Regions from separate parts of the Pseudoalteromonas sp. NZS127 genome, predicted to be linked through region 2. Evidence: predicted binding sites of a transcription regulator. Region 2 holds the regulator's gene; the other holds the start of a gene.

Region 1 (16,557 bases), on a different contig from region 2:
CCAGTAAAGCACATTTTATTGTTGCCTCATCAATGGCTGTATTAGTTGTTTTAACCTGGTGGATGCAACAATCTAAACGCTATGACTTTGGTCGTGCATTTAAAATATGTTGTTATGTGTTATTACTAACCGTATTGCCTGCATTTGTGGTTGTAGTAGTGCCTAATGATGATTTAAATCGATTTGATTTAATATTTCAAAGTGTAACATTTTTAACTTTAAGTTTATTTGTGTGTTTGCTTTGTTCTTGGATTGCACGCAGGCCAAAGCAATATTACTAAAATAAACACCTTTGTTAAATTTAGCAGTCGCTAAATTAATAACCCTTGGTATTTTAATAGATTGCTTTAATTTTAAGCATAAAATTATTTTTAACGATTTTATGCTTTATAAGCCTTTACAAACTTGGCATTTCCCCCTATCATTCGCGCCGTGCGGAGAGATGGCAGAGTGGTCGAATGCACCGGTCTTGAAAACCGGCATGGGTTTATAGCCCATCTAGGGTTCAAATCCCTATCTCTCCACCATTATTTAAAAAAACCGCCTTATTGGCGGTTTTTTGCTTTGTGGAACTTGTATGTCAAAAACAACTAACCTTTCAACCTCACAGCAATTAGTTAAACACGTTTTATTATGGATTGTGTTTGCTTATTTATATCAAAGTGCAATAAGTTTATTAGTCAAAATGGCACTTGATGCGCAACCAAATAACCCTGTTATTACCGCCTTTGTTTATGCCCTCGGTTTTAATATTTTAGTGGCTCATTTAATTACTAAATACGATAAATTTTGGCCGGTTATTGGCTCAGTATTTATAGGTTTAGTTGGGCTTGTGGTAATTCCGTTTTTATTATTTGGCGCCAGTGGATTACTCACTTTAGCGCTGCTTGCTGGAATTTTATGCAGTTTACCAGTGAGTACCTATATTGTTGGCCTAATTAAAGTAAAACACAGTAAAAACTAGCCCCAAAGCGGGTTTATTTTGTGATAGCATAGTCGCGTCTTTTAACTAACAAAACGTGAAAAACACATTATGTCAGATAATTTTACTACAGATGCTGAAAAAGCAAGTTACGGTATTGGCTTACAAATGGGTGAGCAACTTAAGTCTAATCCTTTTGAAGGCTTAAACCTAAATTCAGTGTTTGAAGGCATGAAAGATGCGTACGCAGGTAGCGCTTTTCAAGTTGAGATCCCTGAGATCCAAGCTGCTTTTGAAAAAATCAATGAAGAAATTCAAGCTCGTCGTGAGCAAGAATCACAAGTACTTGCTGCTGAAGGCATTGCATTTCTAGAAGAAAATGCAAAACGTCCTGAAATCACAGTAACTGAGTCAGGTCTTCAATACGAAGTAATTACTACAGGTGAAGGCGATAAGCCAACAGCTGAGTCTACTGTACGTGTTGATTACCACGGTACATTAATTAACGGTACTGTTTTTGATAGCTCATACGAGCGCGGTCAACCTGCTGAATTCCCAGTAGGTGGCGTGATCAAAGGCTGGACTGAAGCATTACAAATGATGCCAGCGGGTACTAAATGGCGTCTTTACGTTCCTCATGACCTTGCTTATGGTGAACGTGGTGCCGGTGCTGCAATCGCACCTTACTCAACACTAGTATTTGATGTTGAGCTACACGAAATTATTGCTTAAGTTTTCTTAAACAATAAATAAAAAACCGCATTCATTAAATTGAATGCGGTTTTTTTGTGTCTAGCGGTATATTTAACTTTTTATCTGCTTATTTACACTCATTTTTCTTTTTGTGAAAAGTATTTAAAGTGAAATATGTATAAAGAAGATGTAAAAAACTGCACTTTAGCAAGCAATAAGCCCCAGCATAGCAAGGGGGCTTATTAATGATTAGCGGTAGTTAAAGTATATTGTTAAAAGTAGCCGCGAATACCAAAGCGCAAGTTTCTACCTGGTAATGGGGCGGTGTCTTTAATAAATGAGCTATGTACTAAGCCAAGCTCATCAGTAATATTATCAACGTTGATATACAGTTGTGTATCAAGGTTGCCTAAATCTAGCTGATAGTTAGCTTGTGCATCAAATAAAGTATAACCATCGGTTTTAGTCTCATAGGCGGTAATATCGCTTTGTGAAAAATAATGGGTACCGGTTAATGCGAATTGCCAATTACCTAAGGTGTATTGCAACTCAGAGCCTAATTTATTAGCAGGGATACGAGGTAAGTTTTCATCGTCTTGCTTTAGTTTTGCTCGCGTAGAGTCACCAAATACTTTAACCAAGGTGCTTGCGTTAACTTTATAATGCGCATCAAACTCTAAGCCATACAGCTCGGCGTCTTTACTGGTAAACTGATACACCGCCACACCATGGTCGTGGCCGTTATCAGCCGCTTCTAAACCATGTTCTTCATCAAATACTAAGCCAGTATTTTCTTGAAAGTAAAAGTTTTTAATATCATTATAAAAAAAGTTTACAGAGTAACCAAAGTCACCGCTAAAGCGTCTAAAACCTAAATCAATATTGGTTGAGGTTTCTTGTTTGATATTCTCGGGTTCAAAATGCGCTTCACCGTCTTCAATATGATAGCCTAGGCCAAGCTCATAGGTACCAGTTGCAATGTGTAAGCCATTAGATAATAGCTCTGCAGAGAGCGGGGCACGTTCTGAATGTGAAAGGCTCATTGCTATACTGTATCCAGGGGTATATTGCCAAATGGCACCCATAGAAGCGCTTAGGTTAGTAAAGCTTTTAGTGTAGTCAAGTACTTCAGCATTGCTTGTTTGCGTGTCATCATGGCTATGCTGTTGCGCTGCTATTTGGCTTTTTATTTTATAGTCTTCAACTCGCGCACCTAACTCAACAGTTACATCACCAAACTCACGTTCTTCTAATAAATATAAAGCATTAGTGGTGGTTATACTGGCTGGCGTAAATGCTTCTTCGCCGTTGGCATCATAGTCTGAGTCGCTGTAATGGTAGCCAATCATGCCATGCCAATTGGCAAACTTATGCTCTATGTTTAAGCGTGCTTCAGTGGTTTTGTTTTTAAATGTAGTGCCTATTTCACCATTTTCAATTTCACTATGTAAGTAATCTGTATAGCCTAAACGCAAGTTAATGGTTTCAATCCAATTATTATGCAGCGCATAGCTTAATAGGCCTTGCCAGCGATCTTGCTCTAAATGTGCGTAAACGGGGATTTCTTCATCTTCATCGGCAACCGGCTCTTCGTCGTGTGCATGAGAATGTTCGTCACCTGGAATGCCATAATCCGTTTTTATTTTACCGTAAGAAAACCCAACCGTTAAATGCTCACCTACGTAGCTAGTACCAAAGTTAACGGTTTCACTGTCGATAAAGGTGTTTTCTACAGAATCTTTACTCTCAACATCACCATCTTCGTGAAGCTGGTTAAATCGTGGTGTTTGATAGTCATCGCCGCTGCGTTTAGTGCCATCAAAATGAAAGTTAAAATTGTTATAACCCGTCTCTAACTTTGCAGCGTAGGTATTCGCGTTGGATACCGAATCGTGACTGTATTCTACCGCACCGGTTAGTTTATCTATGTTATTAGTAGGAATGCGGTTATCAACTACGTTTACCACACCACCAATAGCACCTGAGCCATACAGTAGAGTACTTGGACCACGTAGTACTTCTATTTGTTCAGCAGCTAAGCTGTCGCTAGAAGTAGCATGATCAGGACCAATGCGCGATGCATCACTGCTGTCTAAGCCATTTTGCATAATTTTAACACGAGGGCCATCTAAACCACGAATAATTGGGCTTGATGAAACAGGGCCAAAATAACTCGCGTTAACGCCCGGTAAGCCTTTTAGGGTTTCGCCAAGCGTTGGTTTTGACTTGTTTCTTAGCTCATCACCCGACAGTACATTCACCGGAGAAATCATTTCTAAGCTACTTTTGTGCAAGGCTGATGCAAACACAACTACGGTTTCAATAGAGGTTGGCTTTAAAGCAATTGCAATATTGTTTGATGACTCGGTTACCGTAATGCGTGAATCGCTATAGTTATCTTTGCTAATATGCAGCTGGCCGCTCGCATCAATATCAATGGTAAACTCGCCAAGCTTGTTAGTTTTAACGCTTTGAGATTTACCGTGTACATGAATAGTAGCGTTTTCAATAGGTTGATTTTTTTCATCTATTACTTTGCCATTAACAGTGGCAGCAAGTGCAGAGTGAGAGCATAAAACAGAAAAAATTGCAGAGGAAATTAATGTTAGCTTAGTCATGAGTCTTTAAGTTCGTGGTTGTTATGTTGTGATATAATATAACACTACAAAAGCGACGGTTCAATGATGTTATAGTATAACCTTGCTGGTTTTAGAAATTAATTGGTGATTTTATTTTTAAGATGTTGATTATTAAGTGTTTATAAAAAGTAATTAATTTAGTTTATGGGTATGCTTTTTAAAAAGGGCTAATAAGTACTTTTAAACTAAGTGGTTTAAAAGTACTTGAAATTGATTAGAAGGTGAGTTTTAGACTGTTTGGTTTAAATGAAGTTGAAGTTGAAGTTGAAGTTGAAGTTAAAGTTTAATATGTATGTCGCCATTAGGTTTACAGCAACACAACAGTATTTCACCATCGCGTACAAACGCTAGAGGCTCTTCGTTATAATCAACTTTACCCGACACTAAAGTTGCTCTACAAGCGCCGCAATAACCTTCTCGGCATTGAAAAGCTGCGTCTATTTTCATGGATTCTAAGCAATGTAAAATTGAAGGGCAGCCAGCACTAAACTCTAAGCACTGGCTGGTTTCTGCAAGCGTAATGCTTGCAGTAGGTCGATCAGTCATTATAAATCAAAGTCACCAAATTCAGAGGCATCAACTTGTGAGTCTATTTGACCAACAAGGTAGGAGCTAATTTCAGCTTCTTGTGGTGCTACTTGCACGTTATCAGACACCAACCAAGAGTTTATCCATGGGATAGGGTTACTGTTGTTTTTAAACTGTGCAGGAAAACCTATGGCTGTCATTCGAGCATTGGTAATGTATTCAACGTACTGACATAAAATGTGTTTATTTAAGCCAATCATTGAGCCATCTTTGAATAAGTACTCGGCCCATTCTTTTTCTTGCTCTGCAGCATCAACAAACATTTTAATTGCTTCGTCGCGGCACTGCGCAGCAACAATCGCCATTTCTGGATCGTCTTTACCGTCTTGCATAATATTTAAAATATGCTGAGTGCCAGATAAATGTAGTGCTTCGTCGCGGGCAATAAGCTTGATTATTTTAGCGTTACCTTCCATCAATTCACGCTCAGCAAACGCAAACGAACATGCAAAGCTGACATAAAAGCGAATCGCTTCTAAAATATTTACCGACATCATTGCCAGGTAAAGTTTCTTTTTCAGCTCAAATAAATTAACAACAACAGATTTACCGTTAATCTCGTGTTTGCCTTCACCGTATAAATTGTAAAGCGACACTGAGTTAATTAAATCATCGTAGTATTTTGTTACCGCATCGGCACGTTCGCTAATTTTATCATTGCTAACTATGTCATCAAAAATAAGTTCAGGTGCTTGGGTAACATTACGAATAATATGCGTGTACGAGCGGCTGTGAATCGTTTCACTAAACGCCCACGTTTCTATCCATGTTTCTAACTCTGGTAGCGATACAATAGGCAGTAGGGCCACGTTTGGTGAACGCCCTTGTACGCTATCAAGCAATGTTTGATATTTTAAGTTACTTAAAAATATATGCTTTTCATGATCAGGTAATGCTTGAAAGTCTAAGCGGTCTTTGCTTACGTCTACTTCTTCTGGGCGCCAAAAAAACGAAAGCTGCTTTTCAATTAGTTTTTCAAAAATAGGGTATTTTTGTTGATCATAACGAGATACGTTAACGGTTTGGCCAAAAAACATTGGCTCTTCCATTTGGTTATTATGTTTACGACTAAAGGTAGTATAAGACATGTTTATCACTCAAAAAACTATCAGAATAAAGCGGGCTTAGTGCCCGCTTAAAATAAAAACTCAAAAATTAAATTTTACATGCGCCGCCTGCGCAATCATCATCTTCAAGATCCGGTGTATCTTCTTGTGCATCAGATGCACCATCGCGGGTATTGTGATAGTACAAGGTTTTAACACCCAGTTTGTAGGCGCTAAGCAAATCTTTTAATAAGACTTTCATCGGTACACGACCGCCTTCAAACTTACCAGGATCATAATTTGTATTGGCCGAAATAGACTGGTCAATAAATTTTTGCATTATACCCACAAGTTGTAAGTAACCATCGTTTGAAGGAATATCCCACAGTAACTCGTAGTTATCTTTTAAACGTTCATATTCAGGTACAACTTGCTTTAAAATACCGTCTTTACTCGCTTTAACGCTAATATGTCCACGTGGTGGCTCAATACCGTTTGTTGCGTTAGAAATTTGCGACGATGTTTCTGATGGCATTAGCGCACTTACCGTTGAGTTACGCATACCGTGCTCTTTAATGCTGGCACGTAATGCATCCCAATCAAGGTGCAGTGGCTCATCACAAATTTTGTCAAGATCTCGCTTGTACGTATCTGTTGGCATTATACCTTGAGAGTAGGTTGTTTCGTTAAACTTAGGACATGCACCACGTTCTTTAGCAAGCTCGTTTGATGCTTTCATTAAGTAGTATTGAATTGCTTCAAATGTTTTGTGCGTAAGTGCATTTGCGCTGCCATCTGAATAACGCTTACCGTTTTTAGCTAGGTAGTATGCGTAGTTAATTACGCCTATTCCTAGAGTACGACGACCCATAGTGGCATTTTTTGCAGCCGGTACAGGGTAGTCTTGAAAATCAAGTAAGTTATCTAAAGCGCGTACAGCAAGCTCAGCTAATTCTTCAAGTTCATCTAGTGACTCAATAGCCCCTAAGTTAAACGCAGAAAGTGTACATAGCGCAATTTCGCCTTCTTCGTCGTTTACGTTATCCAACGGCTTAGTTGGTAATGCAATTTCTAAACATAAATTAGATTGACGAATAGGTGCCACTTTAGCAATGAACGGGCTGTGCGTATTACAGTGGTCAACGTTTTGTAAGTAAATACGACCGGTACTTGCACGCTCTTGAGCAAACATTGAGAACAGTTCAATGGCTTTAATGCGTTTTTTACGAATTGATTCGTCTTGTTCGTATTTTACGTAAAGCGCGTCAAACTCGTCTTGGTCTTCAAAAAATGCATCGTAAAGGCCTGGCACATCAGAGGGGCTAAACAAGGTAATGTAGTCGTCTTTAATTAAACGCGAGTACATTAGTTTATTAAACTGCACACCGTAATCTAAATGACGCACGCGGTTGTCATCAACCCCGCGGTTATTTTTAAGCACTAACAGGTTTTCTACTTCTAAATGCCAAAGCGGGTAGAACAAGGTTGCTGCGCCGCCACGTACACCACCTTGCGAACAGCTTTTAACCGCTGTTTGAAAGTGCTTATAAAAGGGAATACAACCCGTATGATACGCTTCGCCATTGCGAATATGGCTGCCCAGTGCACGAATACGACCTGCGTTAATACCAATGCCGGCACGTTGCGATACGTATTTAACAATTGCAGACGAGGTAGCGTTAATAGAATCAAGGCTGTCGCCACATTCAATTAATACACACGAGCTAAACTGGCGTGTTGGGGTACGCACACCTGCCATAATTGGCGTAGGTAATGAAATTTTAAACAATGAAATCGCATCGTAAAAACGTTTTATATACGCAATACGTGTGTCGCGAGGATAGTCAGCAAATAAGCTAGCAGCGACTAAAATATATAAAAACTGTGCGCTTTCATAAATCTCACCGGTTACACGGTTTTGAACTAAGTATTTACCTTCAAGCTGTTTAACCGCAGCATAACTAAAGTTAAGGTCGCGGCTGTGATCTAGGTATTCGTCTAATTCGTCAAGCTCTTGCTCTGTATAATCTACCAGTAAATGAGCGTCGTAGCGTTTGTCGCCAACCATTTTTGTTACATGATCAAATAAACGTGGTGGCTCAAATTGGCCATACGCTTTTTTACGTAAATGGAATACAGCTAAACGTGCAGACAAATACTGATAATCAGGAGATTCTTTTGAAATCTGATCGGCTGCAGCTTTAATGATGGTTTCGTGAATATCTTTAGTACGAATACCGTCGTAAAATTGAATGTGTGATTTTAATTCAACTTGCGAAACCGAAACGTTATTTAACCCTTCGGCGGCCCATTCAATAACGCGATGGATCTTGTCAAGATCAAGTGGCTCTTTACGGCCGTCACGTTTGCTTACAGATAACTGTTGGTTCATAGTTTTGCCTGTATTCCTTGGAAATTAAGTATTTTGACCAATGATTAATACTCCAAAATAACAGAGTATCTATTCATTTATTATTGTTTACACCAATTCAGGCGATTTTATTGAATAACATTTAGCCACAATATCTGGTGTTGTTCAAATTAGAGATCACAAGATAGTGTGGTCCGCGTTGTTTTGCAAGGGACAGAATTGCCCCTAATTGTGGATAACGTCGGGATAACACATTTGTGTTAGTAAGCATTAACCTTCGAACATTCGGTTAAGTTGAAATTTACAAAAATCAACTAAGGATCTACTAAATTTACGCTTTTTAAAAATATATTTTGACTGCTTTTTTTATCAGCAGGCTTTGTGTGAAAACTAACACAATCACAATATATAGTGTTTAATAATTAACATAGCACTATATATGGTTAAAACCTTCAATAGGGCTTTGCCAATTAAAATCGGCCTGCCAGCTCAAAACTTCGGTTAAGTTAGGCACGTAACCCCAAAGAGCAGTTGCGGTGTGCATACCCGCCGCTTTACCTGCTTGAATGTCACGCAAAGCATCGCCAATGTACAAGCAGCGATTTGGCGCAACGTCCATTAGCTTGGCACAATGCAGTAAAGGTAAAGGCGAAGGTTTAGCTTCAGCTAAAGTATCGCCACTAATAACCACACAGGCATTTTTTAAAGCAGGGATCGCGGCCACTAAAGGATCGGTTAAAAATCCGGGTTTGTTAGTCATGATCCCCCATTTGATGTTTTTTCGCTCCAGTTCGATAAGTAGTGGCTCAATACCAGCAAAGCACGTGGTGTGTTTGGCTATGTTAGCCGCGTAAGCGTCAATTAATTGCTTAACGAGTTGTGCTTGTGGTTGCTCAACCCATTTATCTTTAAAGCCGACTGCTAACAAGGCTGCTGCGCCATTAGATGCAGCAGCGCGATATATCTCACGACTTACTGTATCTAATTGCTGTGAACGCAGCACGGTATTTAAAGCTGCACCTAAGTCATCAGCGGTATCGAGTAAAGTGCCATCTAAGTCAAATAAAAAAGCATCGTACTCTATAGTAGGTGACGTTGATTGAGAGCTGGCCATTACGCTAACTTCTCAAAATGCAGAATATAATTTACGCTTACGTCGGTATTAAGCGAGTACTGCTTAGATAATGGATTATAAGATAACCCAGCACTGGCGCGCACTTTTAAACCCGCTTGTTCAGCCCAGGCAATTAACTGTGCTGGTTTAATAAACTTTTTGTGATCGTGAGTACCTTCAGGCACCATTTTTAATAGCTTTTCTGCACCAATAATGGCGTACAAATAGGCTTTAGGAGTTTTATTAAGTGTTGAAAAAAACACATCAGCACCGGGTTTTGCAAGCTCTGCAACAGCATGAATAATAGAAGCCGGATCGGGTACATGCTCCAGCATTTCCATACAGGTTACTACATCAAAGCGAGCAGGGTGCTCGGATGCGTATTGCTCAGCAGGTACTTTAATATACTCTACATGTACGCCTGTCTCTAGGCTGTGTAATTTAGCAACAGTTAAAGGCTCTTGCCCCATATCTATGCCGGTTACCTTTGCCCCCATGCGCGCCATGCTTTGGCTTAAAATACCGCCGCCACAACCTACGTCTAGTGTTTCTTTGTCAAATAAACCGCCAGTTTTATTGGCTATAAAGTCTAAACGTAAGGGGTTTATTTCGTGAAGCGGTTTAAATTCCCCGTCTAAATCCCACCACCGCTCTGCGATGGCCTCAAATTTTGCAATTTCTGCGTGATCTACATTTTGATGTTCGGTCATAAAATACTTCCTCGTCAATCTGGGGGCATTATATAGGGCTAAATTGGTAAATCGCAAAGTTTTGCGCCTGTAAATCTAAATAAATTGTGGTAGCATGTTTCTTTAGCAATAATAACAAATTCTCTTGATACCTAATAGTGGGTGTTTAAGAGCTGATACTGAAGGAATGTGATATCAATGACTGATCTCGCCCATGGCATTCTGCCAGTCAATATTGAAGACGAGTTAAAAAACTCCTACTTAGATTACGCAATGAGCGTAATTGTAGGACGTGCATTACCAGACGTGCGTGATGGCTTAAAACCTGTTCACCGCCGCGTTTTGTTTGCAATGAACGAGCTTAGTAATGATTGGAACAAGCCTTACAAAAAATCGGCACGTGTTGTCGGTGACGTAATCGGTAAATACCACCCACACGGCGATAGTGCTGTTTACGACACTATAGTACGTATGGCACAGCCATTCTCACTGCGTTATATGCTAGTAGATGGTCAAGGTAACTTCGGTTCGGTTGATGGTGATTCAGCAGCGGCAATGCGTTATACAGAAGTACGTATGGCAAAAATGTCGCATGAATTATTAGCCGATCTTGAAAAAGAAACGGTTGATTTCGTTCCTAACTACGACGGCACTGAGCAAATCCCTGACGTTTTACCGACCAGAGTTCCTAACTTATTAGTAAACGGTTCATCGGGTATTGCGGTAGGTATGGCAACAAACATTCCACCTCATAACTTAACTGAAGTGGTAAATGGCTGTTTAGCACTCATTCAAAACCCTGAATTATCTATTTTAGAGTTAATGGATTATATCCCGGGCCCAGATTTTCCAACTGCTGCAATTATCAACGGTAAAAAAGGCATAGAGCAAGCCTATTTAACTGGCCGTGGTAAAGTGTACATGCGTGCCCGCGCTGAAATAGAAGTAGATGAAAAAACGCATCGTGAAACTATCATTGTTCACGAAATACCTTATCAAGTTAACAAAGCGCGCCTAATTGAAAAAATTGCCGAGCTGGTTAAAGATAAAAAAATTGAAGGTATTAGTGCGCTGCGTGATGAATCAGATAAAGACGGTATGCGTATCGTTATTGAGATTAAACGTGGTGACGTAGGCGAAGTTATTTTAAATAACTTATATGCGCAAACGCAGTTACAAACTGTGTTTGGTATGAATATGGTTGCGTTAATTAACAACCAGCCTAAGTGCTTTAATTTAAAAGAAATGCTTGAAGAGTTTATTATTCACCGCCGTGAAGTAGTAACTCGTCGTACTGTTTTTGATTTACGCAAAGCGCGTGACCGTGCACATATGCTAGAAGGCTTAGCAATTGCACTTGCAAACATTGACCCAATTATTGAGCTTATTCGTAATTCACCAACACCTGCTGAAGCAAAAGTTGCTTTAACAGCGCGCTCGTGGGAATTAGGTAACGTAAAAGCCATGCTTGATAAAGCAGGCGAAGACAACGTTGCACGCCCAGATTGGTTGGCTGCTGAGTTAGGTATTCGCGATGGTCAATACTTTATTTCTGAGCAACAAGCCCAAGCAATCCTAGATTTACGCTTACATAAGCTAACGGGTTTAGAACACGAAAAGATTCTAACTGAATACCAATCGTTATTAGATTTAATTGCTGAGCTATTATATATTTTGGCAACACCAGAGCGTTTAATGGAAGTTATTCGCGATGAGTTAGTTGAAATTAAAGCGCAATATGGTGATGAGCGTCGTACTGAAATTAACGCCGCAGCACACGATATTAGCCTTGAAGATTTAATTACCGAAGAAAACGTAGTAGTAACGCTTTCTCACGAAGGTTATGTTAAGTATCAGGCTCTGTCTGATTACGAAGCACAGCGTCGTGGTGGTAAGGGTAAATCGGCAACTAAGATGAAAGATGAAGATTTCATTGAACGTTTATTAGTTGCTAATACGCACGATACTATATTGTGTTTCTCAACGGCTGGTCGTTTATATTGGCTTAAAGTGTATCAGTTACCACTTGCAAGTCGTGCAGCGCGCGGCAAACCAATTGTTAACTTATTACCACTTGAGGCAGATGAGCGTATTACCGCTATATTGCCAGTACGCGAGTACGCAGAAGATAAATACATCTTTATGGCAACCGCATTTGGTACAGTGAAGAAAACACCACTAACGGCATACAGTCGTCAACGTGCAAGCGGTATTATTGCGGTTAACCTAAATGAAGGCGATAGCCTAATTGGTGTTGATGTTACCGATGGCAGCAACGAAATTATGTTGTTTACCGATGCAGGTAAAGTAGTACGCTTTAAAGAAGCTGAAGAAACAACGGTTGTTGATGAAAACGGTAATCCAGTATTAGATGAAGAAGGTAATCCTGATATTCGCTTCAAAGGTGTTCGTCCTATGGGCCGTACAGCTACAGGTGTTCGTGGTATTAAAATGCCTGAAGGACAACGCGTAGTATCGTTAATTGTGCCTAAAACAGATGGTGCTATTTTAACCGTGACTGAAAACGGCTACGGTAAACGTACTTTACTTGAAGACTACCCAGCGAAGAGTCGTGCGACTCAAGGTGTGGTGTCTATTAAAGTAAGTGAGCGTAACGGTGCGGTTGTAGGTGCTGTACAAGTTGACGATAACGATGAAATAATGATTATTTCAAATCGTGGTACCTTAGTACGAACTCGCGTTAATGAAGTTTCTACGGTTGGACGTAACACGCAAGGTGTTATTTTGATCAGAACTATTGACGAAGAGCAAGTAGTTGGTTTACAACGTATAGAAGAGATTGAAGTTACCGAAAGTGACTTAATCGATATCGAAGACGTCGAAACAGTTGATACGGTTATTGATGAAGTAGCGGATGATAATCCTCCTTCAGAATAATTGAGATTAAAAAAGCGGCCTTGGCCGCTTTTTTTAATCGTGTTGAATAAAACTAATATTAATAATACTGCGCAATAAAATAATTATTACAATAGCAAAAAGACTCAATTGCAAGACGTTAATTTATATATATAGTTGTTCTCAGTAATTGTTTTATATTGCTCTGTTGGCTGCATTAATGCAGCCTTATAGGTAATGAAAGCTTAAATTCTATAAGCGAGAATATAGCCTGCTTAATGATCATAGCTTTAATTTAATGTGTATAACCTGATTAAATAGTAATCGGGTGTTTAGTTTTTTAATTACTGGAATGAGGAAAAGGTAATGAGTAAGTATAACTTTTGTGCGGGGCCGGCCATGTTACCGCCAGCAGTAATGAAAAAAGCACAACAAGAATTTATAGATTGGCAAGGTTTGGGTGTATCGGTGATGGAAATGAGTCACCGTAGTAAAGAGTTTTTAGCGCTCACAAAAAAATGTGAAGCGAGCCTGCGTCGTTTAATGAATATTAGCGATGAATTTGAAGTGCTGTTTATGCATGGTGGCGGTCGCGGTCAATTTAGTGCTGTGCCATTAAATTTACATCAGGAAAATAAATCAGCGGTTTACTGCGAAAACGGCGTTTGGTCAAAAAGTGCAACGGATGAAGCAAATAAGTTTACCCAAACTACTGCTATTGATGTACGTAACGATACCGATGGTCAGTTCTCGATTAAAGCAGTGGCTGACTGGCAATTACCAGCAGATGCGTCGTACATTCACTATTGCCCTAACGAAACCGTTGATGGCTTAGAGATTTTTGATGTACCGAGTCATCCAACAGCGCCAATTATCGCAGATATGTCGTCAACTATTTTATCGCGTGAAATTGACGTTAATCAATTTGATTTAATTTACGCCGGCGCACAAAAAAATATAGGCCCTTCTGGCATTGCAATCGTTATTGTACGTAAAACATTACTAGCACGTGAAGGACTTCCTAAGCCAGGTATTTTAGATTATGCACTAGAGGCCAAGCAGGGCAGTATGTTTAATACGCCACCAACATTTGCATGGTATTTAGCGGCTGAAGTATTCCAATGGCTTGAGCAAAATGGCGGTGTAAAAGCCATGGAAGCACAAAATATTGCAAAAGCTGAACTACTTTATAATTTTATTGATAATTCTGATTTTTATTCTAATAAAGTAGTTAAGCATAGCCGCTCGCGTATGAACGTCCCTTTTTGGTTAAATGACGAAAGTTTAAACAGTAAATTTGTTGCTCAATCAAACGAAGCGGGCTTGCTAGCACTCGAAGGCCATAGAATTGTAGGTGGAATGCGTGCCAGTATTTACAACGCAATGCCACTTGAGGGAGTGCAAGCGCTTGTTGACTTTATGGCTGCCTTTGCAAAGGAAAATAGCTAATGGAACAATTACGCTTAGAACCTATTTCGCGTGTTAATGGCAGCGTCACTCTGCCAGGTTCAAAAAGCTTATCAAACCGTATATTGTTATTGGCGGCATTAGCGAATGGCACTACTGTTGTTGAAAACTTACTTGATAGCGACGATATACGCCATATGTTAGGCGCATTACAATTATTAGGTGTTAACGTTAGTTTAAACCCAGAGCGAACAGTTGCTACTGTACAAGGTGTTGGTGGGGTATTTAAAACCCCAAGAGAGCCTTTGTTTTTAGGTAATGCAGGTACGGCTTACCGCCCTTTAACGGCTGTACTTGCCGCAGTTGCTGGTGAATATGAACTGATTGGTGAGCCACGCATGGAAGAGCGCCCAATAGGGCATTTGGTCGATGCGCTGCAAGCACTTGGCGGTGATATTACTTACTGCAAAAATAAAGATTACCCACCGCTTAAAATTATAGGTGGGCAAATTAACGGTGGTGAAGTTGCCATTGACGGCAGTATATCAAGCCAGTTTTTAACAGCATTACTAATGGCTGCACCACTGTTTAACGGCGATACCAAAATAACGATTAAAGGCACTTTAGTATCTAAACCCTACATTGATATAACCCTTGATGTAATGGCACGCTTTGGAGTAGAAGTTGAACATAGTAATTATGCAACTTTTACCGTTAAAGGTGGTCAACAGTACCAGTCACTTGATCGCATTATGGTTGAAGGCGATGCGTCTTCTGCATCTTACTTTGTAGCCGCAGCTGCAATTGCCGGTGGCGAAATTGAAATTAAAGGTGTTGGTGCTAAATCGGTGCAAGGCGATATTGGCTTTGCTAAAGTAATGGAACAAGTGGGTGCTAAAATAGATTGGTATGATGAGCGTTTAGTTGTTCGTAAAGGCGAGCTTAATGGCGTAGATATTGACGCCAATGCCATACCGGATGCAGCAATGACATTAGCCACTGTGGCACTTTTCGCTAAAGGCCCAACGGCTATTCGTAATATTTATAATTGGCGCGTAAAAGAAACCGATAGACTACACGCTATGGCAACTGAGCTCAGAAAAGTGGGCGCAGAGGTTGTAGAAGGGCACGATTTTATAGAAATCACCCCGCCTAAACACTTTAACGATGTGGCAATTGATACTTACGATGACCATCGCATTGCCATGTGTTTTGCTATGGTTGCCGTTGGTGGAAAGCCAATCACGATTAATGATCCTAAGTGTACTTATAAAACATTTCCGACATTTTTCAATGTATTAGCATCAGTTAGTGAGTAGGCTTTTGATGTTAATTGATAAAAAGTTACACACTAATAGCGATCTATTTAAATAACTGACGTATAATATTGCGGTTTACTTAGGTGTGCATTGTAGGAGGTTTAAATGCAGGCGTTATTAATGCCCGTGATCACCGTAGATGGCCCAAGTGGTTCAGGTAAAGGAACTGTTTGTCGCTTGTTAGCCGAAAAGTTGGGATGGGATGTACTTGATAGTGGCGCAATTTACCGCGTTTTATCACTAGCAGCACTTCACCATCAAATCGCATTAGATAACGAAGATGCATTAGTTCCCTTAGCTGCTAACTTAGATGTGCAGTTTTTGGTAGATAGTCAAACTAGTGCAGGAAAGATTGTTTTAGAAGGTGAGGATGTAAGCACCACAATCCGTAACGAAGAAGTAGGCGCTGCAGCATCAAAAGTAGCAGCACTACCTCGCGTACGTGAAGCGTTATTACGTCGCCAACGCGCATTTAGAACTGAACGAGGTCTAATTGCTGATGGTCGCGATATGGGCACTGTGGTTTTTAAAGATGCACCGCTAAAAATATTTTTAACCGCCAGTGCACAAGAACGCGCCAAACGACGTTTTGTTGAGTTGAATGCTCGCGGTCTTAATGTTACACTGAGTGGTCTATTAAAAGACATTCAAGAGCGTGATGATCGCGATATGAATCGTGCCGTTGCGCCACTTGTGCCTGCAGAGGATGCTATTGAGCTTGATACTAGCGAGCTTAATGCACAGCAAGTATATGATAAGGTATTAACTTTATTGGATGCGGCTATCTCTGAAGGTCGGCTTCCTAAACGAAGCTAAACACATTTTATGCACCAGCAGGATGCCAGTGCTATTTTAACAACCCCATGCAGCATGGTTGCTTATTGGTATAATATATAGAGACGTATATTCGTAT
Region 2 (16,557 bases):
CCGGAGTAAACTCCATAGCAATAACTGATGTGCCTTTGGGAATATCTTTAACTTCTATTTTATTTTGTACACCAAATGCAAATTTCATCGAACCGGCAATTTGTTTAAATTTAAGTACATCCATTTCAGAAAACGCAAGCAAGAGCACAAAAAAGCACATTAATAGCGACATTAAATCTGCGAATGTCCCCATCCACGCAGGTAAACCTGGGGGTGGGCACTTGCACTCTTGATCAGACATAGTTAATCCTCAGTGTTTACTTTACGTTTTGATTCTGCAAGATAGTTTTTCAAAATACCTTCTATTACTTTTGGATTTTGACCATCTTGAATACCTAAAACCGCATCTAAAATTAAACGTTGATTCATTGCCTCTTCGTCTTTACGCAGCTCCAATTTTGTTTGAATAGGAATAGCGACTACGTTAGCTAAAAATGCGCCGTATAATGTGGTTAACAATGCCACCGCCATAGCCGGACCAATTGCTTTAGGATCATCCATATTAGATAACATCGCAACTAAGCCTATTAAGGTGCCTATCATTCCCATTGCTGGGGCTATATCACCCAAAGATTTAAATAAAGTAGCACCCGACTCATGCCGTGCTGTAGTTAATGAAATATCTTTTTGCAGTGTGGCCCGCACTACGTCTGCGTCGTGGCCATCTACTAGCATGTCAACGCCTTTGCGCATAAATGGATTCGGTATTTCTGCCTCTTCAAGTGCTAAAAACCCGCCTTTACGTGCTGAATCTGCAAGTTCAACTGCTTTTTCGATTAACTCTTCTGGCGACTCAAGCTTAAACATAAACGCTTTGGTAACCACCTTACCTATGCCAAAAAACTGTGACATAGTAAAGTTTGATAAAACGATAAATAATGAACCGCCAAATACGATTACAACAGAGGGCGTGTTGTAAAACATAGCCATTTCACCGCTACTACTCATAAACATGGACATGACAATTAAGCCAATTGCGCCAAGGATCCCAATAATGGTTGCTAAATCCACATTCCCTCCAAAGGTTTTTGCTTTTATATGCAAACGTTTGTTATTAATTGTTTATCGGCAAGATACTGAATTGCTTAAGCCATTTTTTATAGATAAACATAAAAAGCTGGATTAAGCACTATTCTAGATCAACTTGTGTTATCTATCTAATTATCAATTTTTTAAAACATAAAACGTTTATTAACGAAAAAACCATTTCATCCTTTGACCTAGTTTAGCATTCCCCCTAAAATTGACTTCTAAATTTATTATGTAAGTTGAAATAAAGATGGCGACTAAAAAACCTGAAAACTTAAGTTTCGAGCAAGCACTAGAAGAATTAACAACAATCGTTAGTGAAATGGAACAAGGTGATTTATCGCTTGAGCAGTCATTAAAACAGTTTGAGCGTGGCATTGCTTTAGCAGGCGCATCGTCTAGTAAGTTGCAACAAGCTGAGCAAAAGGTGGCTATTTTAATGGGCAAAGATGAGAAGTCTGTATTAACCGACTTTGATAATGATATGGAATAGCCGTGACTATTAAAGAACTTATTACACATGCTCAAACTGATGTAGCCAATACTCTTAACCTTTATTTTGACCAATCGCTTAATACTGACGAGACCATAAAAGCCGCCACCCATTATAGTTTAATGAATGGCGGCAAAAGATTGCGTCCTTTTTTGGTTTACGCAACGGGTAAAATGCTCGGCGCAGATAAGCAAGATTTAGACGTACTTGCTGCAGCTATAGAATGTATTCATAGCTACTCGTTAGTTCACGATGACTTACCAGCTATGGATGATGATGAATTGCGTCGCGGACGCCCAACCTGTCATATAGTGTACGGTGAAGCACACGCAATTTTAGCCGGTGATGCACTGCAAGCTTTAGCATTTGAGTTAATAGCCAAGCATAATTTTAACTGTAGTGCTCAAGCTCAAGTTAAAATGATTGCTGAACTGGCACATGCCTCTGGGTTACAAGGTATGGTGGCAGGCCAAGGGCTTGATATTGCAGCTACTGATAAAGTAATAACCGTGGCTGAACTTGAGCGTATTCATAAGTTAAAAACCGGTGCGCTAATAAGCTGTGCAATTACACTGGGGGCTTTGTGCTCGAACAATGTTAGTCAAAACACGTTAGAAAATTTAGTCACTTTTGGCTATGCCATAGGGCTTGCATTTCAAGTACATGACGATATTTTAGACGTAGAAGGCGATACCGTTACTTTAGGTAAGCCTCAAGGGTCAGATATCGCTGCGAATAAAGCGACATATCCCGCTTTATTAGGTATGCTAGGCGCTAAAGAAAAAGCGCAAAACTTAATACAACAAGCCCATGCAGCGTTAGCAAATATAGACGCCGATACCAGTGCTTTAGCGTCACTAGCTAACTATTTAATTGAACGTGACCACTAAACACGGCTTAAATGTATTGCAACTTAGCACTAAAATTATTACTGAACATCAAATAACTCAAACAACGCGTTTGCACAGTTAGTTGATGTTAGCGAAGGACATATATAAAACCATGACACTTGATAGCAGCAAGTATCCATTACTTAATTTGGTTAACGAACCAGCCCACTTGCGAGACTTAGCACAAGATAAGCTTCCTGCATTTAGCCATGAGTTGCGTGACTACTTACTCAACTCGGTATCGCAAAGTAGCGGGCATTTAGCGTCTGGTTTAGGTACCGTAGAGCTCACTGTGGCACTACATTATGTGTATAACACCCCAGATGATCGCCTTGTATGGGATGTAGGCCATCAAGCTTACCCACACAAAATACTCACCGGGCGTCGCGATTTAATGCACACCATTCGTAAAAAAGATGGTTTGCACCCTTTCCCATTTCGCGAAGAAAGCCAATACGATACGTTTAGTGTGGGCCACTCTAGTACCTCTATTTCAGCTGCGTTGGGCATGTCTATTGCTGCGCAAAAAGAAGGTAAAGGACGCAAAACGGTTGCCGTTATAGGCGATGGTGCTATTACAGCAGGCATGGCTTTTGAAGCCATGAACCACTTAGGTGATGTAAAATCAGATATGTTGATCATTTTAAATGACAACGAAATGTCGATTTCTGAAAACGTTGGCGCGTTAACAAATCACTTTGCCCGTATTTTATCGGGTAGCTTTTATACTAACATTCGCGAAGGTAGTAAAAAACTACTCTCGGGTGTGCCACCAGTTAAGCAACTTGCCAGTAAAATGGAAGAGCATATTAAAGGGATGATGATCCCTGGTACCTTCTTTGAAGAATTAGGCCTAAATTATATTGGCCCAATTGATGGCCATGATGTAAACATGTTAGTAGATACGCTGCGTAATATGCGTAACTTAAAAGGCCCGCAATTACTGCATATAAAAACCCAAAAAGGCAAAGGGTATAAACCCGCTGAAGCCGACCCTATTGGCTATCACGGCGTACCTAAGTTTGATCCTAATACATCAAGTTTACCTAAATCAAAACCCGGTGCGGCTACATTTTCTAATGTATTTGGCGACTGGTTATGCGACATAGCAAAGCAAGACAGCAAGCTTATGGCGATAACACCGGCTATGCGCGAAGGCTCTGGCATGGTGCGTTTTTCAAAAGAGCATCCTGATCAGTATTTTGATGTTGCGATTGCCGAGCAGCACGCTGTAACCCTAGCCGCTGGTTTTGCTTGTGAAGGCTTAAAACCCGTTGTCGCAATTTACTCAAGCTTTTTACAACGTGCGTACGATCAGCTAATTCACGATGTAGCGCTGCAAAACTTACCTGTGTTATTCGCTATTGACCGTGCTGGTATTGTTGGCGCAGACGGCGAAACACATCAAGGTGCGTACGATTTAAGCTTTATGCGCTGCATTCCAAATATGGTCATTATGGCGCCAAGCGATACAAATGAGTGTCGCCACATGTTATATACTGGTTATCAAGCAAATTGCCCTGTTGCTGTGCGTTATCCGCGTGGTAGTGCTGGTACGGCAGAAATTGCAACTAATATGCAATTACTTGAAATTGGTAAAGCCGATGTTGTTAAGCAAGGTGCTAAAGTGGCTATATTGTCATTTGGTACATTACTTGAAAACGCGCAACTAGCAGCTGATGAACTCAATGCGACTTTAGTTAATATGCGCTTTATTAAACCGCTTGATACTGCGTTACTCAATGAGTTAATAAACAGCCACGATGTAATAGTAACGCTTGAAGACAATGCAATTTCTGGCGGTGCTGGCTCTGCGGTTAATGAGTATTTAGCAACGCAAAAAGCACAGGTTAGCATTCTTAACTTGGGTATCCCTGATGAATTTATTAAGCACGGTACACAAGACGAAATGCACGACGAAATGGGCTTAGGCGAGCAAGGAATATTAACTGCTATCAAAGCGTTTATTAATTAACCTCCTACTCATTTAAAGCATATTAAAAAAGGAGCCTAGGCTCCTTTTTTAATATCTAAATATTAGTTACTTATCGCATCCATACTTTAATATCAGCTAAACCATTGGCTTGTAGCAAGCCTATTTGCTGTTCAACATTAGGGTTTTGCTCAAACTCAAACGCATCTAACTGCTCATCAAAGGTAATATTAGCGACCCCATCGCCACCGCGTTTTTTAACTTGATGCAGTGCAATATCAGCTAAATTAATCGAGGTTTCCCAGCTAATAACTTGGCCACCTAATAATGGTAGCGGATAAAACGACCAACCAATTGAGGCCGAAATATGAGTGCTTTTACCATTTGGCAATTGAAATCCATGTTCGGCAATTCCTTGGCAAAGATCCGACACATAGCTGTCAATTAAGTTACATTTAAAGTCACGTAATAAAAGTAAAAATTCATCGCCGCTCCAACGTGCCACATAATCTGAGCCCTGAGTACGCGAATTAAGTAATACCGCCATTTGCTGCAAACAACTATCTCCGGCAATTGGCCCATACGCATCGTTAATACGGCTAAAATTATCTAAGTTTATAATTAATAATACTAGCGACTTGCCCTGCGCTTGCAGTGACTGTGAGTTACGCTGAAAATGTTCAATATCTTTAGGTAGTTGGTCGAACAAAAAGCGGCGGCTACGTAACCCTGTAAGCTCATCTGAATGGCTCACCAGCTTAAGCTGTGAGTTAACCTTATTAAGCTTATCGTTTGCTTGGCGAAGCTCTAAGGTACGATCAGTGATCAACCCTTCTAACACTTCTTGTTTACGGCGCTCTTGCGCTCTAAATACCCAAAACACTAAATAAAACAATAAAACGAAACCACTTGTGATCAGTAATCTAAAGTAAATTGTTTCATCAAAACGCTCAGGTACTACAAAAGCGTAATCAACAGATTGGGCTATGTTCCAATCCTCGCCTTGGCGTTTTGTTTCTAACTGAAACAAAAATGCACCGGCTGGAAGGTTGGTATAAATAGCTTCGCGGCGAGTATTAGCGTATCGCCAGTCAGTATCTAAACCATTTAATTTATATCTAAACTCAATACTATTTGGCGCGTAATAATCTATAGCTGTGTATTTTAAAGTAACATCGCGCTCGTCTATTTTTAATCGCGGTTTATTACCTAATGCAGCTGTGGTTAAACTACGTAATGGTGTAGTTAATGTTTCTATTTTAGGTTTTAAACCACGTAAACCAAACAGCTCAACGCTTTTAGGTATTTCAACTACACCTTGTAAACTGGGATACCAAATGGAGTTATCCATATCAACAACCGCGTCATGCCCTAAGCCATTACAACATTGGCTCGCTTTACCATCGAGTTGGCGATCGAACGAGGAAATAACCTCTTCAACTTTTAAGCTTTGGATCTGCGTTTTAAATTGATCTACCGGCATCCGATAAACACCTTTCATGGTGCTTACCCATATTCTTTTTAATTTTTCATCGTACTTTAAGCTAAAAATAGAACCATAGGGTAAGCCATTTGCCGCATCTAATTGCTGCCATTGTCCTTGTCCACTACGATAAAACAAACCATCGTTTAACGAGCCAACTAATATTCCAACTCCATCTATATGCAAAATACTGGTTACATAAGCACTTTCTAAGGTAGTTTGGTCGCCTATTTTTTCTATTCCTCGGTCAGTAAAGTAATACGCGCCTTTACTAGTACCGATAATGCCAAAGTTTGGTGCATCTAATACAAAAGTAATAAACTTACTGCCTAAAAATGCATTATAAGCAAAGGGCCTTAAACCACTATAATTGAGTCGATACAAACCTCGGCCAGTACCAATCCAAAATCCGCCTCGGGTAGCTGAGCTAATCGCAAATACCGGGTTGTCGTTTAATGCGCGCCCAGGAAAGCTGTAAAGTGTGTCGTCTTCATAAAAGAATAACCCCCGCCCAGTAGCAATATAAAGCCGATCGCCATCAAACTGTAAATCATGCACCGAGGCATGCCCATACTTGCTACTGTTTATTATATTAATAAAGTTTTTATTGGTATCAAAGTAACCAACACCGCTTCTGTTAGCTATCCACAGTTTGTCATCGGGTGATTTACTAATCGCCATTACCGTTTCAGTCATTTTAGAAATTGCCGAGTGACGCTCAATGCGACCTTCGTGTGCCAGCCATAAACCTTCACTAAAACTGGCTAGCCAAACATTATTTTGATCATCGCGAAACATGTCAGCAAACCAAATACTTTGATCTAACTGACTTGGCTCAACCCATTGCCAATCACCTGACTTGCCACGAAATAATAAACGCCCATAAGTAGATACCCATAAGCCACCATTGGTGTCGCTCATAAATTTATAAACTGCAGAGTTATTCACATTAGGCAGTGGGAAAGAACGTAGTTCGTCATCTAAATCTAAAAAATAAGCACCCAACTCAGAGGCTAAATATAAATTACCATTTAAAAAAGAGAGATCGTGCACTATGGTTTGCGCTAAGCTGTCGGGTAATGACACTTTGGCAGTAAGCTCTAAGCGTAATTTAGAAAAGTCGGCAGCGCTTTTTGTCAGGCGCAGTAAATGTCTGTCGTTTACTAACCAAATACCTTCAGGTGCGAGCGCCATTTTGCTCACAGAGCCAACTATTTGAGTAATAACAGTGGGATTAACTATGGGTGATGGCTCATTAGTTTGATCGCGTAAATCAACCAAACTACGATCAACATAATACAGGCCATTAGCGGCTATCCAAATACCGCCTTTAGAGTCCTCTAAAATATCTCTAACCGGGCCTTTAATATTAAACTCTTGTGCACTAAGTGTTGCAGGGTCAATAACCACTAACCCATTTTTGGTGCCGATCCACAAAAAGCCTTGGCCATCTATTAGTAATTTATTAATACCATTACTTGGTAAAAAAAGACTATTTTGCGTGTTGTAGTTGGTAAAAGTATTGCCGTCAAAACGACTTAAACCAAATTGAGTTCCCAGCCACATATAACCTTGTTGGTCTTGCACAACACTTTTGAGTGATTGCGAGGGGAGTCCATCTTTAATATTCCATTGTTTAACTACGTAATCAGTAATTGAGGCCCAACTTGGCATAGCACAGGTTAGTAGTACAAAAACTAGTAAAAATCGCATCATATTGCTGCCACCTAGCTAAACAATCAAATAATAAATTAAAAGGGTAGTAAACCTACTTTTATCAGCGCTTGCAAACAAATAAGTGAAAATATACCTGCAAGTACGTCATCAATCATAATTCCAAATCCACCATGGGCACGCTTGTCGAGCACACGGATAGGGCCTGGTTTGACTATATCAAAAAAACGAAACAGTAAAAAACCAACCAATAATGTTTGCCAGCTCAGTGCGGCACCAATCATAGTGATGTAATAGCCTGCCACTTCATCCCATACAATCGCGGGGTGATCGTGTACCCCTAAATCATCAGCGGTTTTGCCACAAGCCCAAATACCAAAAACACTGATCACTACAGCAAATACTATTTGTAACCACAACGGGTAGTGCATGGTTATAAAAATAAAAGGTAAAGCGGCCAAAGTACCAAATGTGCCTGGGGCTATAGGTGCAAGCCCAGTACCAAAACCTAAACCAAAAAACTGATGTGGACGCTTTAGGTTAAATAAACGCTTGTTGTTCAACTTAAATCCTTAGAAAAGTGCTCAAAACCTTGGTGCTTAAAAGTAAATTTTTCGCCTTTATGTAACAGGTCAATTTGCCCTTCGCCACTTTTTATTTGGCCAATACAAATTGCCTCTACGCCATATTGACGCAGTTTTACATCAAGCATACTTTTATTGCTATCAGGCACGGTATAAAGCAGTTCATAGTCGTCGCCGTAATTTAGTATAAACGGTAATTGTTGTTCAAAATCAAGGCTAGCTTTCATTGCATCCGAGGTGGGTATGCTTTCAATATTAACCGTTGCGCTAACCTGCGACATATTTAGTATATGGCCTAAATCGGCTAGTAAACCATCTGAAATATCAATAGCAGAAGACGCAAGCCCACGTAATACCTGCCCTGCAGCCACTCTAGGTGTAGGGAAGTTAAGGCGCTTTTTAATATGTTTTAGATGCTCAGGTTCAATCGTTAAGCCTTGCTTGCGAGACTCTATTGCAAGCCCCGCATCTCCTAACGGCCCAGTTACAAAAATCCAGTCACCTACTTTTGCGCCATTTCGGCATAGTGCAGTGCCTTCAGGTACTGTACCTTTTGCACAAATAGTAATACTCAAAGGTCCTTGAGTCGTGTCGCCACCAATTATTTGTACATTAAAATATTCGGCAATTTCATGCATGCCGTCAGTCAATTCTTCAATCCATTGCTGATCAATACTCGGAAGTGTTAAAGCGATAGAAACCCATGTAGGCTCTGCCCCCATTGCCGCTAAATCACTTAAATTTACAGCCAATGCTCTGTGCCCGAGTGCGCGAGGTTCAATGTCATCAAAAAAATGTACACCAGCAACGAGCGTATCGGTTGTTATAGCAAGCTGACAATTTTGCGGCACAGTAACTAATGCGCAGTCATCTCCAATCCCTAAATTAACATCGCGGCGAGTAATACCACGGCCTTTAAAATAACGATTAATTAATTCAAATTCCTTCATACACAAAAAAGCCGACCTATGCCGGCTCTCCTTTTTAACGGTAATTTATACCAGCCAGTTTTGATAAAATAATTATCAAAAACCTGACTAAATATTACTTACGTAAATGCTTAACTGCTTTATCAAGTACACCGTTTACAAATTTATGGCTATCTTCAGCGCCAAACATTTTAGCTAATTCAATGCTTTCGTTGATAGCCACTTTGTATGGAACATCTTCACGAAATTTTAGCTCATAGCTGCTTAAACGTAATATTGCGCGTTCAACCATATCTAACTCATCGAATGGACGGGTTAAATGCGGTGATACAGCCTCGTCTAGTTGCTTATAATTTACCGCAACGCCACTGGCTAAATCTTTAAAATATTCAACATCAATTTTAGTCACGTCGTTTTCGATCAACATTTGTTGTTCGATATCGGCAATTGCATTGCCACTTAATTGCCAAGAATAAATGGCCTGAAGTGCTAATATACGTGCTTTACGTCTTGCTGCTGGTTTCACAAAAATTCCTTAAACTTAAATTTTATCTAACACATTAACCATTTCAAGCGCGCCTAAAGCAGCTTCGCCGCCTTTATTGCCCATTTTGGTGCCAGCACGCTCAATTGCTTGTTCAATGCTTTCTGTGGTTAATACGCCAAATGCAACCGGTATATCATACTCAAGTGATACTTGCGCAAGACCTTTGTTTGATTCGCCAGCAACTAGGTCAAAGTGTGGAGTACCACCTCTGATCACTACGCCTAATGCGATGATTGCATCATACTGTTTTTTTGCCGCAATACGTTTCGCTGCTAAAGGTAATTCAACCGCGCCAGGTACATAAACTACGGTAATATCGTCATCCGATACACCACCTGTGCGTTTTAATTCATCAATAGCGCCTGCTAATAAGCTACTACCAATAAAGTCATTAAAGCGAGAAATGACAATGGCAAATTTTTTGCCCGGAGCGTACTTACTACCTTCAATAATTTTCATTTGATAACCTTAAAAATAAGTTTGAGCGATTTCGATTGCGCAAAAATTCCAGCGCATCATACCATAAAAATAAAATAATAGCCTAGCGTCTAATTACTGCGGCTCTATGTAGTCAACAACTTCTAAATGAAACCCTGAAAGTGCATGATACTTTTTAGGGCGACTCATTAAGCGCATTTGTTTAATGCCTAAATCGGCTAAAATTTGTGAACCCACGCCTACAGTACGAGACGTACCTGTAAATTTATTCGGTGTTACGTCTTCACCCGAATCTTCGGCTGCAAACGCCTTTACGGTTGCCTCAAGCTCTGCGGTACTTTCTTGTTTGCCTAAAATAACTAATACACCATTGTGCTTAGCTATATAAGCCATTGCGTCAGACACGCCCCAGCTACGCTCAGAGTTTCTATCTGAGAGTAAAATATCGTTAAAGGTGCTTTGTAAATGCACTCGCACTACGGTTGGCGCTTGTTGTTTTATTTCGCCTTTTACTAATGCGTAATGTAGCTGTCCGTCAATGGTGTCTTTGTAGGTTACTAAATCAAACTCACCGTGCTCGGTAGGTAACTTACACTTTGCCACTTGCTCTATCGTGGTTTCGTTTAAGTTACGGTATTCAATTAAATCAGCTATGGTGCCAATTTTAATATCGTGCTGTTTAGAAAACACTTCTAAGTCAGGACGGCGCGCCATAGTGCCATCTGCATTGAGTATTTCAACAATAACCGATGAAGGCTCAAGCCCTGCTAAACGGGCTAAGTCGCAGCCTGCTTCAGTGTGCCCTGCACGCGTTAAAACACCGCCAGGTTGTGCCATTATAGGAAAAATATGCCCAGGCTGTACTATATCGCTAGGCACTGCGCCTTTAGCTATAGCGGCCTGTACTGTACGTGCTCTATCTGCTGCCGAAATACCTGTAGTAACGCCTTTTGAAGCTTCTATCGACATTGTAAAATTAGTTGAAAACGCAGCACCGTTATTTTTTACCATAAGCGGTAAATCAAGTTGCTCGCATCGCTGTTGCGTCATAGTTAAACAAATTAAACCACGGCCATGCGTGGCCATAAAGTTAATAGCTTCTGCACTAATATGCTCGGCGGCAATAATTAAATCGCCTTCATTTTCCCTGTCTTCATCGTCCATTAAAATAACCATTTTACCGGCTTTAATGTCTGCGATAATTTCTTCTGCGCTGTGTAAGTTCATAATTCACTCTTATTAGTTGTTAGTTGCGTTACTTAATAAAGCCCGCTTTTGCGAGTAAGCTCATTGAAATATCAGCGCCCGTAGGCTGCTCTGCGCCTTTTATAAGCCGCTCTAAATAACGCGCAATTTGGTCGACTTCCAAATTAACTTGGGTGCCCACTTTAAAATTAGCTATCGTAGTTTGCTCGCTAGTATGGGGCACAATCGTTAATTTAAATTTATTACCTTCTACTGCGTTCACTGTTAGGCTAATACCATCAATACATACAGAACCTTTATACGGTATGTATTTCATTAGGTTTTCATCTGTGGTTAGCCAATATTCTGTAGCACGTGCATTTGGCGTAATGGCGGTAATTGTAGCAATGCCATCAACATGGCCAGACACTAAATGCCCACCTAAACGCGAAACCGGTTGCATGGCTTTTTCAAGATTAACTGTTTGCCCTAATGTGTAATGAGCAAAACCAGTTAAATCTATCGTTTCATTCGATAAGTCGGCACTAAAACCATCGGCATGTTTATCAACAACAGTTAAACACACACCATTAGTGGCAATACTATCTCCTAACTTAACATCACTCATATCAAGGTCAGGGCTTTGTACACGAATAGCTAAATCGCCTTGTTTTTTTTGTAATAAAGCAATTTTGCCTGTGGCTTCTATTATCCCAGTAAACATAGCATTACTCTTTTGTATCAAGTGGTTTTAATGAGCTTTTTACTGCGCTAATACGTAAATCATCACCTATACGCGTACACTCATTAAAAGTTAAATTAATCGTATTTTGCATACTGATCAACTCAGGAAAATTAACTAAACTCTTGCCATCACACCCAATTAATTTAGGCGCTAGATAAAAAATAAATTCATCTATTAAATCCAGTTCAACCATTTTACCCGCAAGGGTTGCTCCAGCCTCTAGCCACACAGTATTAAATTGCAGCTTTGCGAGCTTTTTTAAAACCGCGGTTAAATCAACTTTTGAATTACTAGCAGTTACTACTATATGCTTTACAAAATGCGGCCAATGTTGCGATTTATCAACCTTGGTAGTAAAAATTATTATTTCACTTTCAATAGCAAATAAAGCAAGATTTGGGGTTAAACGATTTTGCGAGTCAATAATAACACGCACAGGTTGGCGAAGCGGTAACTGTGTAGGTAATGCCTGCGGTAATTCATTTTTACGCACATTTAATTTAGCGTCATCTACTAATACTGTGTCGGCACCGGTTAAAATAGCGCAACTTTGTGCACGATATAACTGTACGTCTTGGCGTGCTGCTGCGCCTGTTATCCACTTACTTTGGCCATTATTAAGCGCCGTTTTACCATCAATACTGGCGGCCATTTTACACGTTACATAGGGCAGGCCATGCTCCATGCGTTTAAAAAAGCCTAAATTAAGCGCCCTAGCCTGTGCTTCAAGTAACCCATACGCAACCTCAATACCAGCGTCGCTAAGTATTTTCAGCCCCTTACCAGCCACTTGTGGATTACTATCGACCATGGCGGCAATTACTTTTACTACACCGGCGGCTTTTAAACCTTCTGCGCACGGTGGTGTACGACCATAATGGCTACATGGCTCAAGCGTAACATAAGCAGTTGCGCCTTTTGCTTTACTGCCAGCCATAGCAAGTGCATTTACTTCTGCATGCCCTTGTCCGGCAAGCTGATGAAATCCCTCGCCTACTATTTCATTGTTTTTAACTAATACACAACCTACGTTTGGATTAGGCGTGGTAGTAAACCGGCCTTTTTTAGCCAGTTCTATAGCACGTGCCATATACATTTCGTCATCTTGGTTAAAAACACAGTCGCTTTGCATACTTACTCCCCTAAACGGGCAATTTCTTCGCCAAATTCGCGAATATCTTCAAACGAGCGATACACCGAGGCAAAGCGCACATAAGCTACTTTATCGAGCTTTTTAAGCGCTTCCATAATGCACTCTCCCACTAAATGGCTCGAAACCTCTCGCTCACCGGTTGCGCGTAATTGCGACTTTATTATATTAACTACTTCTTCTACTTGTTCGGTACTTACGGGGCGTTTTTCCAGTGCGCGGTTTAAACCATTTAACAATTTATCTTCGTTAAAGGGTTCGCGGCTGCCATCTTGTTTTATTACCCGTGGCATAACCAGTTCTGCGCCCTCAAACGTAGTAAAACGCTCATGGCAGTCATTGCATTCACGACGACGACGCACTTGGTGACCACCGCCAACCAGGCGAGAGTCAATAACTTTGGTATCTTTTGCGGTACAAAATGGGCAATGCATAGCTAGGTACTTCCGTTTTAAAAAACAAAAAAGGCCGCTTTAAAGCGGCCTTTATCTTAGCAAAAAACTAAGCGATTGTGATCTAAATTACTGTTTTACTTTTATTAAGCGTAAACAGGTAGTTTTGCACAAATTGCTTTTACTTTTTCTCTTACTTGCGCCTGTACTGATTCATCATTGATGTTATCTAGTACGTCACAGATCCAGCCAGCAAGCTCTTTAGATTCTGCTTCTTTAAAACCACGACGAGTGATTGCAGGTGAACCAATACGTAGGCCAGATGTTACAAACGGTGAACGTGGATCGTTAGGCACTGAGTTTTTGTTAACTGTAATATGAGCGTTACCCAAAGCAGCATCAGCATCTTTACCGGTAATATCTTTATTGATTAAATCAAGTAAGAATAAGTGGTTTTCAGTTTTGTCAGATACAATTTTGTAGCCACGTTCCTGCATAACAGCAACCATAGCTTGTGCATTTTTAACAACTTGTGTTTGATATACTTTAAATTCTGGTTGTAGGGCTTCTTTAAATGCCACAGCTTTAGCAGCAATAACATGACATAAAGGACCGCCTTGGCCACCAGGGAAAACAGCACTGTTAAGCTTTTTGTAAATAGCTTCGTCGCCACATGCCGAAATAATTAAACCACCACGAGGGCCTGCTAAGGTTTTATGTGTAGTTGTAGTAACAACATGTGCGTGAGGAACTGGGCTTGGGTAAATACCCGCCGCAATTAAACCAGCAACGTGCGCCATATCTACAAAAAAGTAAGCGCCAATTTTATCAGCAATTTCACGTAATTTAGCCCAATCAACAATACCTGAGTATGCTGAGAAGCCACCAATAATCATTTTTGGTTTGTGCTCAAGTGCTAGCGCTTCAACCTGTGCGTAATCAATTTCGCCTGTAGTTTCATCTAGGCCATACTGAATTGCATTATAAAGCTTACCTGAAAAGTTTACGTGTGAACCATGCGTTAAATGGCCGCCATGAGCTAAGCTCATACCAAGTACAGTGTCACCGGCGTTTAACAAAGCTAAAAAAACAGCCGCATTTGCTTGCGAACCAGCATGTGGTTGTACGTTTGCATAGTCAGAACCAAATAGTTCGTTAGCACGGTCAATCGCTAATTGCTCAACAACGTCTACATGCTCACAACCGCCATAGTAACGTTTGCCCGGATAACCTTCTGCGTATTTATTAGTTAACTGTGAACCCTGTGCTTCTAGTACGCGTGGGCTACAGTAGTTTTCAGAAGCGATTAATTCAATGTGATCTTCTTGGCGCGCAGTTTCTTTTGCAATTGCGTCAAATAACTCTGGGTCAAAATCTGAAATATTCATGCTACGTTCTAACATTGGGGTCTCCTGGGGCAAGGTGTATGGTATTTTTTAGAGGCTTTATTGTACGCTTAAAACGACTATTTGCCTACGCTCTTAAGTTGAGGATATTTAAACAGGGATTGAATTTATTTCACAGGCTTTTTAAGATGATATTTTTTAATCATTACATAAAAAATTAAAATATATATTAATTACTATATTTGCATAGCTAATGAAAGTATTAACACCCACACTAAAATATACCTATAAAAAAAGCGACCAAGGCCGCTTTAATTAGATCTTACTTTCAACTTAATTTTTTAAGTATTTCAGTACGTAAGGCATCATAATCAGCATTTATATCATTAGCTAAACATGGCTTGGCTAATGCATCTGCAAGTGGCTTTGGCATAGCTAGTTCAATGTTTAAAATACCTTCAACACTGTCTTTAAATTTAGCTGGATGAGCCGTTGCTAAAAAGATTCCGGCAGCGCCAGGAGCGCGATTTTCAACAAGTCCTTGGTATGCAATAGCGGTATGCGGCTCAGCAACATAACCTGTTTGTTGAATATTTTTCATCACTGTTTGCGTATCTTGCTCGTTTACGCTAGTTGAATAAAAATTATCGTAGCTAAACCAATTGTTGTCGAGCATAGATTGCACTCGTGGCCAGTTATTTGGCTTGCTTACATCCATTGCATTTGAAAGTGATTCAAGTGTCGCGTTTGGCGTCCAGTTTTTATCCAGCATAAAGCGCGGTACTGTATCGTTTTGATTAGTAGTTGCACTAAGTTTGCCAACAGGCAAACCAATAACAGCACCTATCATTGCCGCGCACACATTACCAAAGTTACCACTTGGAACCGAAATATGCGCAGTAGCCCGTTTTGCTTTTGGTAATTGTGCAATTGCCTCAAAGTAATAACAAACTTGTGCCACTAAGCGACTAATATTAATAGAGTTAGCAGAGTTAAGCCCCAGTGTAGATTTAACTTCTTCATCTAAAAAGGCATTTTTAACTAACTCTTGGCAATCATCAAAGCTGCCTTCAACCGCATAACAATGAATGTTGCCACCCAATGTAGTAAAAAGCTTTTGCTGCGCCAGTGAAATTTTGCCTTTAGGGTATAAAATTACCACGTCGATATTAGGCTTATTATAAAACGCATGTGCAACCGCCGCGCCAGTATCGCCCGACGTTGCAGTTAAAATAGTCACTTTATCGCCTTGATTAAACTGCGCTAAACACTCTGCCATAAAGCGCGCACCAAAATCTTTAAACGCTAAGGTAGGCCCATGAAACAATTCTAAGCAATAAGTGTTCTCTGCCACTTCCACCAGCTTAACCGGAAAGTTAAATGCATTTTTAACCATATGTGCAACGGTATCTGCTGGTAATTCATCGCCAATTAAATGCGAGAGTATTTTACTACTACGGGTTACAAAATCCATATCAAGTAGTGCATCAACATCCGTTAGTGGTGTTAACGACTCGGGAAAAAATACCCCTTGATTACGCCCTAAACCCGTTTTTACTGCCTCAACAAACGACACTTGTTGCGAACTATCTTTTAAATTATGTAATTGCATAACTACTATCCTATAAAACTGTTAATTGACGTGTGCCGTCGTTATCTAATTTACAAATATGGCAAAAACCTTGCTCGTTTATGTAGTTACTTTCAAGCCACTGCGCGCACTGCTGTGCAGCTTTTAA

What was found. The regulator NrdR, encoded in region 2, represses ribonucleotide reductase genes. The targets are predictions, from matches to a motif close to AAACACNANATNTNGTGTTT.
Region 1: nrdA (class 1a ribonucleoside-diphosphate reductase subunit alpha) is a predicted target of NrdR. The motif match lies at 8,404-8,423, and genes of this name have one in related genera.

Annotation. Positions count from the first base shown of each region.
Region 1 is NZ_JADYWN010000003.1:156,846-173,402, forward strand. It holds gene I6E78_RS04260 (hypothetical protein) at 1-281, shown strand, start outside; tRNA gene I6E78_RS04265 (tRNA-Ser) at 437-527, shown strand; gene I6E78_RS04270 (hypothetical protein) at 578-964, shown strand; gene I6E78_RS04275 (FKBP-type peptidyl-prolyl cis-trans isomerase) at 1,034-1,654, shown strand; gene I6E78_RS04280 (TonB-dependent receptor) at 1,888-4,233, opposite strand; gene yfaE (class I ribonucleotide reductase maintenance protein YfaE) at 4,531-4,800, opposite strand; gene nrdB (class Ia ribonucleoside-diphosphate reductase subunit beta) at 4,800-5,930, opposite strand; gene nrdA (class 1a ribonucleoside-diphosphate reductase subunit alpha) at 5,998-8,280, opposite strand; gene I6E78_RS04300 (HAD family hydrolase) at 8,693-9,373, opposite strand; gene ubiG (bifunctional 2-polyprenyl-6-hydroxyphenol methylase/3-demethylubiquinol 3-O-methyltransferase UbiG) at 9,373-10,083, opposite strand; gene gyrA (DNA topoisomerase (ATP-hydrolyzing) subunit A) at 10,261-12,960, shown strand; gene serC (3-phosphoserine/phosphohydroxythreonine transaminase) at 13,285-14,367, shown strand; gene aroA (3-phosphoshikimate 1-carboxyvinyltransferase) at 14,367-15,644, shown strand; gene cmk ((d)CMP kinase) at 15,750-16,460, shown strand; gene rpsA (30S ribosomal protein S1) at 16,556-16,557, shown strand, end outside.
Region 2 is NZ_JADYWN010000019.1:5,834-22,390, forward strand. It holds gene I6E78_RS14930 (flagellar motor protein MotB) at 1-241, opposite strand, end outside; gene pomA (flagellar motor protein PomA) at 244-1,011, opposite strand; gene I6E78_RS14940 (exodeoxyribonuclease VII small subunit) at 1,280-1,522, shown strand; gene ispA ((2E,6E)-farnesyl diphosphate synthase) at 1,525-2,412, shown strand; gene dxs (1-deoxy-D-xylulose-5-phosphate synthase) at 2,525-4,387, shown strand; gene I6E78_RS14955 (ligand-binding sensor domain-containing diguanylate cyclase) at 4,458-7,544, opposite strand; gene I6E78_RS14960 (phosphatidylglycerophosphatase A family protein) at 7,580-8,065, opposite strand; gene thiL (thiamine-phosphate kinase) at 8,062-9,036, opposite strand; gene nusB (transcription antitermination factor NusB) at 9,131-9,541, opposite strand; gene ribH (6,7-dimethyl-8-ribityllumazine synthase) at 9,557-10,021, opposite strand; gene ribBA (bifunctional 3,4-dihydroxy-2-butanone-4-phosphate synthase/GTP cyclohydrolase II) at 10,115-11,227, opposite strand; gene I6E78_RS14985 (riboflavin synthase) at 11,256-11,909, opposite strand; gene ribD (bifunctional diaminohydroxyphosphoribosylaminopyrimidine deaminase/5-amino-6-(5-phosphoribosylamino)uracil reductase RibD) at 11,914-13,062, opposite strand; gene nrdR (transcriptional regulator NrdR) at 13,065-13,514, opposite strand; gene glyA (serine hydroxymethyltransferase) at 13,619-14,875, opposite strand; gene thrC (threonine synthase) at 15,147-16,430, opposite strand; gene thrB (homoserine kinase) at 16,441-16,557, opposite strand, start outside.